2 regions of the Terriglobus roseus genome follow, and region 2 is predicted to be linked to the other one. Evidence: riboswitches for the same ligand, from Rfam matches in the RefSeq annotation. Region 2 holds a riboswitch; the other holds the start of a gene.
The links. A riboswitch is a leader RNA that binds a small molecule or an ion and turns the genes downstream of it on or off. The one in region 2 is predicted to bind cobalamin.
Positions count from the first base shown of each region.

Region 1: linked by a shared signal. The riboswitch ahead of BLT38_RS07620 (TonB-dependent receptor) and the one ahead of metE (5-methyltetrahydropteroyltriglutamate--homocysteine S-methyltransferase) in region 2 are both predicted to bind cobalamin.

Region 1 covers NZ_LT629690.1:1,784,708-1,789,131, reverse strand. Annotated here, with positions in the region: gene BLT38_RS07620 (TonB-dependent receptor) at 1-1,713, opposite strand, end outside; cobalamin riboswitch at 1,748-1,992, opposite strand; gene BLT38_RS07615 (threonine aldolase family protein) at 2,031-3,110, opposite strand; gene hemW (radical SAM family heme chaperone HemW) at 3,107-4,309, opposite strand; gene BLT38_RS07605 (ABC transporter ATP-binding protein) at 4,389-4,424, shown strand, end outside.
Region 2 covers NZ_LT629690.1:1,920,684-1,925,107, reverse strand. Annotated here, with positions in the region: gene BLT38_RS08215 (serine hydrolase) at 1-16, shown strand, start outside; tRNA gene BLT38_RS08210 (tRNA-Arg) at 68-144, opposite strand; gene metE (5-methyltetrahydropteroyltriglutamate--homocysteine S-methyltransferase) at 335-2,611, opposite strand; gene BLT38_RS20480 (hypothetical protein) at 2,645-2,782, shown strand; cobalamin riboswitch at 2,756-2,897, opposite strand; gene BLT38_RS08200 (DUF6454 family protein) at 2,886-3,680, shown strand; gene BLT38_RS08195 (ATP-binding protein) at 3,682-4,424, opposite strand, start outside.

The DNA.
Region 1 (4,424 bases), 140 kb from region 2:
GCGCTGCGCACCAATCGGACTTACATGGAAGTTCGCAATATCTGCGGTATCTCCAATTCCAATCAGCTTCTGGAACAGCGAAGAAAGCTGCGCACTCAAGCTTGGTTCCTGCACACCTTTCGCAAACTGGACGCGTAGATGTGTTCCATGGAACCATCCGCGTGCCGGGCGAAACAGGTAGTACGAAAGCCCAATCTGCGGCTGTCCTTCCGTTCCATACAGTGAGTTGCGTTGGATCGCTCCGCCCACGGTATAGAAGATCCGATGCCACGCTTCACCATTGAACGCGAGGGTGTAATCGTAATTGCTGCGCCCCACCTGGTCGTTTTCGCCATACAACGGATAGCGATATGCTCCACGCTCATCCTGGAAGCGGAAACCTCCCACCAAAGATAGGTGACGATTGAAGCTGTAGCTGGTGTGATAGTCAAGACCGTCGCGGTTGTTCACCATCTCGTAGTAAGTGGGAAACGGATCGTATCCAACGATGACCTGGCCAGTAGCCTTTGTTCCGTTGGCGCCACGGATCGTTACGGTGTTGCCAAAGTATTCGCCATAGCCATCCGGCGTTCCCACAGCGGCGAAGTAACGAGACTGCTCACGCTTGCGCGCGCCAATGTAGCGGAAGGTGTTGTGCCAACCATTGCCGCGTGTGTCGTCCAACACGCCACTCATGTAGGTGTCCTGATCGCCCTGTTTGCCGTTCTGCGCAAGCCCCTGGAAGTCCCATGCACCGGGAATTCCAGTAGCGCTGACAGCATTGCGAACGGTTCCGCGAATGCTTGTTTTTGCGGTAAAGCTGTAGCCCAGGTTCGCCGCGGAAGTTGCCACGTGATAACGGTCATTCGGCAGCGCATTGGAACTATCAAAGCGCGAGAAAGCACCGAAGTAATCGGCCTTGCCATAAGTACCGGACAGCGTGCCTTCATTGCGCCACGTGTGCAGATTGCCTGCATCACCGGAGTACGTCAGCACGGGCTTCAGCGTGGTTCCATGCGGCGTTTCAAAACGCACCACACCAGCACGCGCGTCCGTTCCATACAGGATGCTGTCGGGGCCACGATGCGTCTCGATTGAAGCGACTGCGGTCGAAGATACGGTGCCGTAATCGAATACTCCACCCACATCGTTTGCTGGCACGTCGTCAATCAGGATCTTGTTTGCGTCAGAGTTTGCACCACGTACAAACATCGATGTCACACCGCCGTACTGGCCGGTCTGCACCATCGCAACACCGGGTTGCAGGCGAAGTTCACTCACAACATCGGCACGAGTACTCAGAGCCTGCTGATCGATCAATGACACGCTTGCGCTGGTCTGCTGTACAGGAGTGGGTTCGCCTGTCGCTGTGACGGTGATGTCCTGTTTGATGGGGCTGATCGTGAGTTGCAGAGTCTTCTGCACCACATCTAGCGGGCGTCCGTAAAATGAATCACTCACCTGCGGAGAAAACGTGGGCGCATCCGCAATCAGCAGAAAACGACCATCTTCCGTTGAACGAATTTCAAAGGAACCATCTGGCAATGTGACCGTGGAGGCCACGACCTGCGTTCCCTTGACCAGGCGGACATGCGCGGTGGAGACAGGACGCCCCAGCGGATCGCGGACCATGCCGCGGACTACAACTGCGTGGGCAACCGATGCGGTGAGAGCGCACACGGCAACTGCACATAACTGCGCTGCTGCGCGTCGCTTTTGAGCGATGCGATACATATCAGAATTCTCCTCTGCTTCCCCCGCGGGAGCATGGCTTACAACCAGCAGCGGAATCGGTCTCCTGACTTACGCGCATCGCACAAAGTCTTCGTATCCTGCACATGCTGTCTTCCCACTTACGCAGTGATAGCTGTGTCACGAAAAGAATGTGTCTTCGAAACATGGTCGAAGATGCGCGCTTACAGTTGCGGGGCAGTGGCGGATTCTCACCGCGCTTCCCAATGCATTCCGCTGCGCTTGTGTTGAACAAAGCAATCCTCTTCAGAATTGCACTCAAAACGTGTATTGCCAGTGTACAGCGTAAATGCCTTGTTTTATGCGGTTTCTAAAAGCATCTCCGCAGCAACATCAACAGCAATCTCACCGGCACACGCGCATTGTTCTTGGCTTACATCATGATGGGTAACAAAACGAACCGTATTTGCATTGATAGCGCTGGCCAACACGCCACGCTCCTTCAGCGAAGCCACATAGGCGGGCGCATCAAATTCCGTGCGGAAGATAACGATGTTTGTCTCCACTTCCGCAGGATCAACGGAGATACCGTCCACATCCGCAATCTTCTGCGCCAGCAGCTTCGCATTGGCATGATCGTCATCCAGCCGCTTCGACATCACATCCAGTGCAATTAATCCAGCCGCTGCCAGCACGCCTGCCTGACGCATACCGCCGCCCAGCGCCTTGCGAATACGCCGTGCTTTGTCGATGTTCTTGCGGGAACTGACAAGCAGTGATCCAACGGGCGCGCATAGTCCCTTCGACAGGCAGAAGTTCACGGAGTCATAGCCTGCAGTCAGTGTGGCGACATCCGTTTTCAACGCGGTGGAGGCATTGAAAACGCGCGCACCATCCAGATGAATTGGCAATCCGCGACCATGCGCACCATCGCGAAGCTCGCGCATCACTGCCAGCGGCGTAACTGATCCGCCAGCCATGTTGTGTGTGTTCTCCACCCAAATCAGCCCAGTCTGAGCCTTGTAATACAAACCCGTTGTGGCAAGCGCAGGCTCAATGTCTTTCCAGCGAAGAATGCCGCGCTCCCCTTGCACCGTGCGAAGCTGGCATCCGCTAAACATCGCGGCCATGCCCATCTCCCAATCCAGCACATGCGCACGCGATTCGCAGACAACTTCCCTACCCGGTTCTGTATGCAGGCGCAATGCAATCTGGTTCCCCATGGATCCTGTGGGAACAAAGATCGCCGCCTCCATGCCGAAGACCTCCGCAGCGCGCTCTTCCAGGCGATTCACCGTCGGGTCTTCGCTGTACACGTCATCGCCCACCTCGGCGGTGGACATGGCCTCACGCATCTCCGGCGTGGGCTTGGTTACGGTGTCGCTGCGCAGATCAATCACTTCCATCGTCACTTCTCCTAATCCTTTGGGAGCACTCATGCCACCGCTGGCTCATCGGCCAGCAATTCACCAAAGATGCTCGATGACACGATACGTCCGTGCTGCGTCAGCATGGCGCGACCATCTTCCAACCGCATCAACCCATCGCGTTGCAAGCTCTGCACTCGCTCAGCAAATGCATTCACCCACGATGCAGGAAACGCCTGTTGCAACTCCGCAATCGAAACGCCATCAATCAACCGCAGTCCCAGGAAGATACTCTCTTCCCACTCGCCCAGCATGTTGATGTGTTCCACTTCGACGGCTTCGCTGCCTGCGATGTAAGGATCAAGTTCATCGCCATTCGCAAAGCGCGACGCGCGGCTATCGTTTTGCGCGCGCAGCATGGAATGCGCATCCAGCCCAAAACCAAAATACGCATCGCGCTTCCAGTACTTCAGGTTGTGCCGCGACGCATAGCCCGCACGCGCGAAGTTCGAAATCTCATACTGTGCAAGCCCTGCAGTATCGAACTTCTCGCACGCTTGGGTATACAGATCGGCTACAAGTGAATCCGTCGGCGCGGCGTGCGCCCCATAACGAACACCAGGGCCAATCAGTTCACGCCCTAATCGCGAATCTTCGTCCACTTCAAGCATGTACACCGACACATGTTCCACGCCCGCATCCATCGCAGTCTGCAGGGAATGTGACCACGACGCAGCCGTCTGATGCGGCAATCCCGCAATCAAATCGACGTTCAGGTTGCTAATCCCGGCAGCACGCAGACGATTCAACTCCGCGAGACAAGCATCGCCCGTGTGCACTCGGCCCACGGCACGCGATTCGGCATCGACAAAACTCTGCACGCCAAGTGAAATGCGGTTCACGCCGCTGCGGAGCAACACGTCGAGTAAATCATCCGAAATCTGCCCCGGAGCCGCTTCCACTGTGATTTCCGCATCCTGCTCCAAGGGGTAAGTCGCACGCAGCACCGCAAAAACACGCGCCATCTGTTCTGGTTCCAGCAATGACGGCGTTCCGCCTCCCAGAAACACGGAATCGACCCGTTGCGGCACGATTAATTGATGTTGCGCGGCAAACTCACGCGACGCTTCAACTTCCGCTACTAGCCTGTCGACATACGCCGTCATCCGCGCCGGGGGAAACGCATCGGACGCGAAGTTGCAGAAAGTACACTTCTGCCGACAGAACGGCACAGACATATACAGGCCGAGCGTGGCGTCGTGGGGGTGCATTGTTTCTATTTTCCCATGTATGCGCTGTAAAAATCGTGAGCCGAAGCATGCCACAAAGACATCTACAATCAGACAAGGCATGGCCAAGAAAAGCAAAGAGAAGCCGAAACCCACC
Region 2 (4,424 bases):
ACCCCAGGCGAAATAACTGATAGCAAAGTAGAAAGGCCACTCCAAAGAGTGGCCTTTCTAAAAGGTATGGTGCACTCGGAAGGATTCGAACCTCCGACCTATTGGTTCGTAGCCAATTGCTCTATCCAGCTGAGCTACGAGTGCACACGCGCCGAAGCACTTATTCAAGATAACAAGATACGGGGAATGTTGCAACCCTTGGGCAGTCTCAGATGTGGATTACGTAATCTTTGGCGAATCACGGAAGCCAGATACGAAACACTGAAATAACCTAACCCAACACGACGCTGAGTTCGAGGCGGCGGACCATGATGATCCGCCGCCTCCGTTGAAGTTACTCAGTGAAATGGATGCGTGCCTGAACTGCGGCTTGGCACATGTTTTTGAGAGCTTCGACCGTTTCTGGCCATCCGCGTGTCTTCAGACCACAGTCTGGATTAACCCAAACTTGTCCTGGCTTGAGCACGTTGATCGCAAGACCAAGTAGCTCTCCCATCTCCTCAGCGGAGGGAACTCGGGGCGAGTGAATGTCATAAACGCCCGGTCCAATTTCGTTGGGATAGCCATGCGCTTGGAAAGCATCCAGCAGCTCCATACGCGAACGTGCAGACTCCATCGAAATGACGTCCGCATCGAGTGCAGCAATAGAAGGCAGTACGTCTTCAAACTCGCAGTAGCACATGTGCGTATGAATCTGCGTCTCGTCTTCGACACCGCTTGTGGAGAGCCGGAACGCTTTGACTGCCCAGTCCAGATAGGTTTCCCAATCGGCATGACGCAGCGGCAAACCTTCTCGCAGTGCAGGCTCATCCACCTGGATAATGCGAATGCCCGCTGCTTCCAGATCATTAACCTCGGAACGCAGCGCAAGCGCAATCTGCCATGCTGTTTGTTGCCGTGGGATATCGTTGCGCACAAACGACCACTGCAGAATGGTGATGGGGCCGGTGAGCATGCCCTTCATCGGGCGTGACGTGAGGGAGCGTGCATAGTTTGACCACTTCACAGTCATTGGTTGTGGTCGCGATACATCACCGAAGATGATGGGCGGCTTCACACAACGCGATCCGTAGCTCTGGACCCAGCCGTATTCCGTGAAGACGAAGCCTTCCAGAAACTCAGCGAAGTATTCGACCATGTCATTGCGTTCAAACTCGCCGTGAACAAGTACATCGAGGCCGATCTCTTCCTGCTGACGAATGCAGTGTTCGGTGGCTTCGCGCAGGAATGCCTCATAGGCTTCTGCGCTTTCGTGTCCGTGTTTGAATGCCGCACGATGCTTACGCACTTCAGCCGTCTGCGGGAATGAGCCGATGGTTGTGGTGGGGAAAAGCGGCAAGCCAAGCTCTGCGCGTTGTTTGTCGGTGCGTTCACTGTAAGGCGATTTACGTGCGAAGTCTGATTCCAATAGCGATGCAAGCTTCGAACGTACTTCCTGATTCGTAGAGGATTCCGCAGTCGCGCGATCTGCAATCGCAGCTAAATTTGCGGTGAAAGCGGCTGCTTCAGAAGAAGCAAGCGCAGCGATTTCTGCGAGTTTCTCCTCTGCGAAACGCAGCCAGCTTTTAACGCGCGTAGGTAGCTTCGTTTCGCTACGTAGATCATGCGGTACGTGTAGCAGTGAGCACGACGGTGCAACGATGACGCGCTCTGCTCCTAACGCCGCAACAGCCTTTGTGATGAACTCCTGGGCAGCGGCAAAATCCGTAAGCCAGATGTTGCGCCCTTCCACCACGCCGAGGCTTAACACCTGCTCTGGGGTAAGCGCAGCAAGAACTTCGTTCAATTGCCGCGGTGTGCGAACAAGGTCAATATGGATGCCTGCGGTTTGCGCCTCAACCGCGAGCGAGAGGTTGCTCCCGAGACGATCGAAGTATGTGGTCAACATCAGCTTGACCGGCGTCTTTGTCAGCTCTGCGTACGCATGACGGAAGAACTCCGCTGCACCTTCAGGCAAGTCTGTGGCAAGGATTGGCTCATCGATCTGCACCCACTCGATATTCTGTTCGGCCAGCGTGTGAAGCACAGCTTGGTAAGCAGACACGAGCTTATCCGTGAGCATGAAAGGATCAAAGCCATCCACCCCCTTGCCAAGTAACAGCAAAGTAAGCGGTCCAATGAGAACGGGACGAGGTTCAATGCCGAGTGCACGAGCCTCTGCAATCTCATTCAGAAGTTTCGTCGTATCGACAGTGAAGGGAAGCCACGCACTCCATTCCGGGACCAGGTAGTGATAGTTCGTATCGAACCACTTGGTCATCTCCATGGCGGTTTGTTCTTTGCTGTTGCGCGCCATGCTGAAGTAGCGTTCCAGCGTGATTTTGCCACTGCCAAAACGTTCCGGTGTGGCGCCGATCAGAACCAGCGTGTCCAGCACCTGGTCATAGAGCGAGAAGTCATTCGTGGGAATGAAATCAATGCCTGCGGACTTCTGCAATTTCCAGTGTTCTGCACGAAGGGAAGCGGCGGTTTCCAGAAGTTCGGCTTCGGTGCGCTTACCCGTCCAGAATCCTTCCAGAGCAAACTTCAATTCGCGCTGCCGGCCCATGCGCGGGAAGCCGAGGTTTGCTGTCTTCAGCTTGGAAAGTGGTGTTAGTGCCTGTGTTGCCATCTTGGTTCTCTCCTAATTACGAGGGAACCACCCATGCGCAGGCGTGCAACAACGCGCGTAAACGCACGGAAGCAGGCATTGGTCACCGTTCCAATCCACGAGAGCGGTAGCCTCAAGCGCACCCACGGTCAGCGCTTTAACGCTTCCATGGTGGTGGCGGCAGGCCGGTAGTCGGACTTTGGGAAATCGTTTCCCATCACCGTTGCGGGACAGCGCCGGATTCACACCAGCTTCCCCGTTTAACAAGCTGTCCGAAGACAGCCTGACCTGCACAATGACAGTTTACCGAATCACTTATGCTGATCGCATGATGTTGCGAGTAATGGTGATGGTTCTCGGCTTGTCGCTTCCAGCAGCCGCGCAGGTTCAGGGTATTGAGCATGCACGTATGGCAGACGTGCAAACGCTACAAGGCACGGTGTTTCACGTGCAGGGCATTGACCTGGATAAGGAACACATCTGGATTACATCCGTGGATTCCAGCGCGCGCAAAGGCTATCTTCATCAGTTCAACCGGAAGACTGGCGCGTTTGAGCGGCAGGTGGACGTGAGCGATGGCGAGCGCTATCACCCCGGTGGTTTCTCCATCAGCGGTAATTCCATCTGGGTTCCAGTTGCGGAGTACAAGCCCAACAGCAGCGCAACACTGCTGGAACTGGATAAGAAGACGCTGAAGGTCAAACGAAGGATTTCCGTTGCGGATCACGTCGGTTGTGTTGCGGTCACAAAAGACTCGCTCATTGCGGGCAACTGGAGCAGCCGCAAGCTCTATGTCATCGGCATGGATGGCAAGGTGATTCGCGTGATCGATACGCCATCGCAGAACCAGTATCAGGACATCAAGTTTCTCAACGGGATGTTGGTGGGTGGCGGCAATTTGACGAAGACCACGGGCGCAGTGGATTGGTACGAATGGCCGTCGCTGAAGCCGGTGCGTTCGCTTGCATCAGGAACGACGGATCGTGGCCGTCTTTATAGCGCGGAAGGCATGACAGTCAAAGGAAATGACCTGTATCTGCTACCGGAGGATGGACCAACTCGTGTGTTTCACTTTGTCATCGACAAGTAGCTTATCGGCGGCCGCTGGACATGCCTTCTGCGAAAGCGTCCAGCGACAGTGACCGCAGCAGATTCCGACGCATACCGCTGATGACTTGGTCCATGCCACGCAATGCGTTCTCGAGCCATTCAAAGGTGACGGAATCAGCAAGCGTGTCGAGATCGCGACGCATATCCACGTTACGGATGCGATCTGGCACACCGCTGCGCAGCAACAACAGATCCTCCAGCAGTCCCGCCAATGCAGCCAGCATGGCTTGCGTTTTCTGTTGTCCGTCTGCACCGGCGCGATAGGTCTCGGTTGTCTTGAACAGGTCAGTGTGTTCTGCATCAAGAACAGCAGAGCGCAGCAGTACCATCGCATCCGCGCGCGCTGTCAGATAACCTTCAAGATCAAAGCTGAGTGCCTTGCCCGCTGCCCCCTGTGCCAGCCGTGCAATTAGGTTGCGTTGTGCAGGCTTCACTTCAGGCTTTTGCGTCGCGAGCAGTTCTTCAATCTCTACAGCAGACAAGGCTCCGAGGCGAACCGGCGCGCAACGACTGCGAATGGTGGGCAGAAGTTCACCGGGATGCTCGGCCATCAGGATGATATGCGCGTAGGCCGGCGGCTCTTCAAGCACCTTCAGAAGGCTGTTTGCCGCTTCTTTCATGAAAGCCGCAGATGGGAAGAGATAAACGCGATGTTTCGTTTCGCCGGGCAGACTGTAGATGCTGTGGATGAGCGAGCGGACTTGCCCGAGCTTTACCAGAAGCT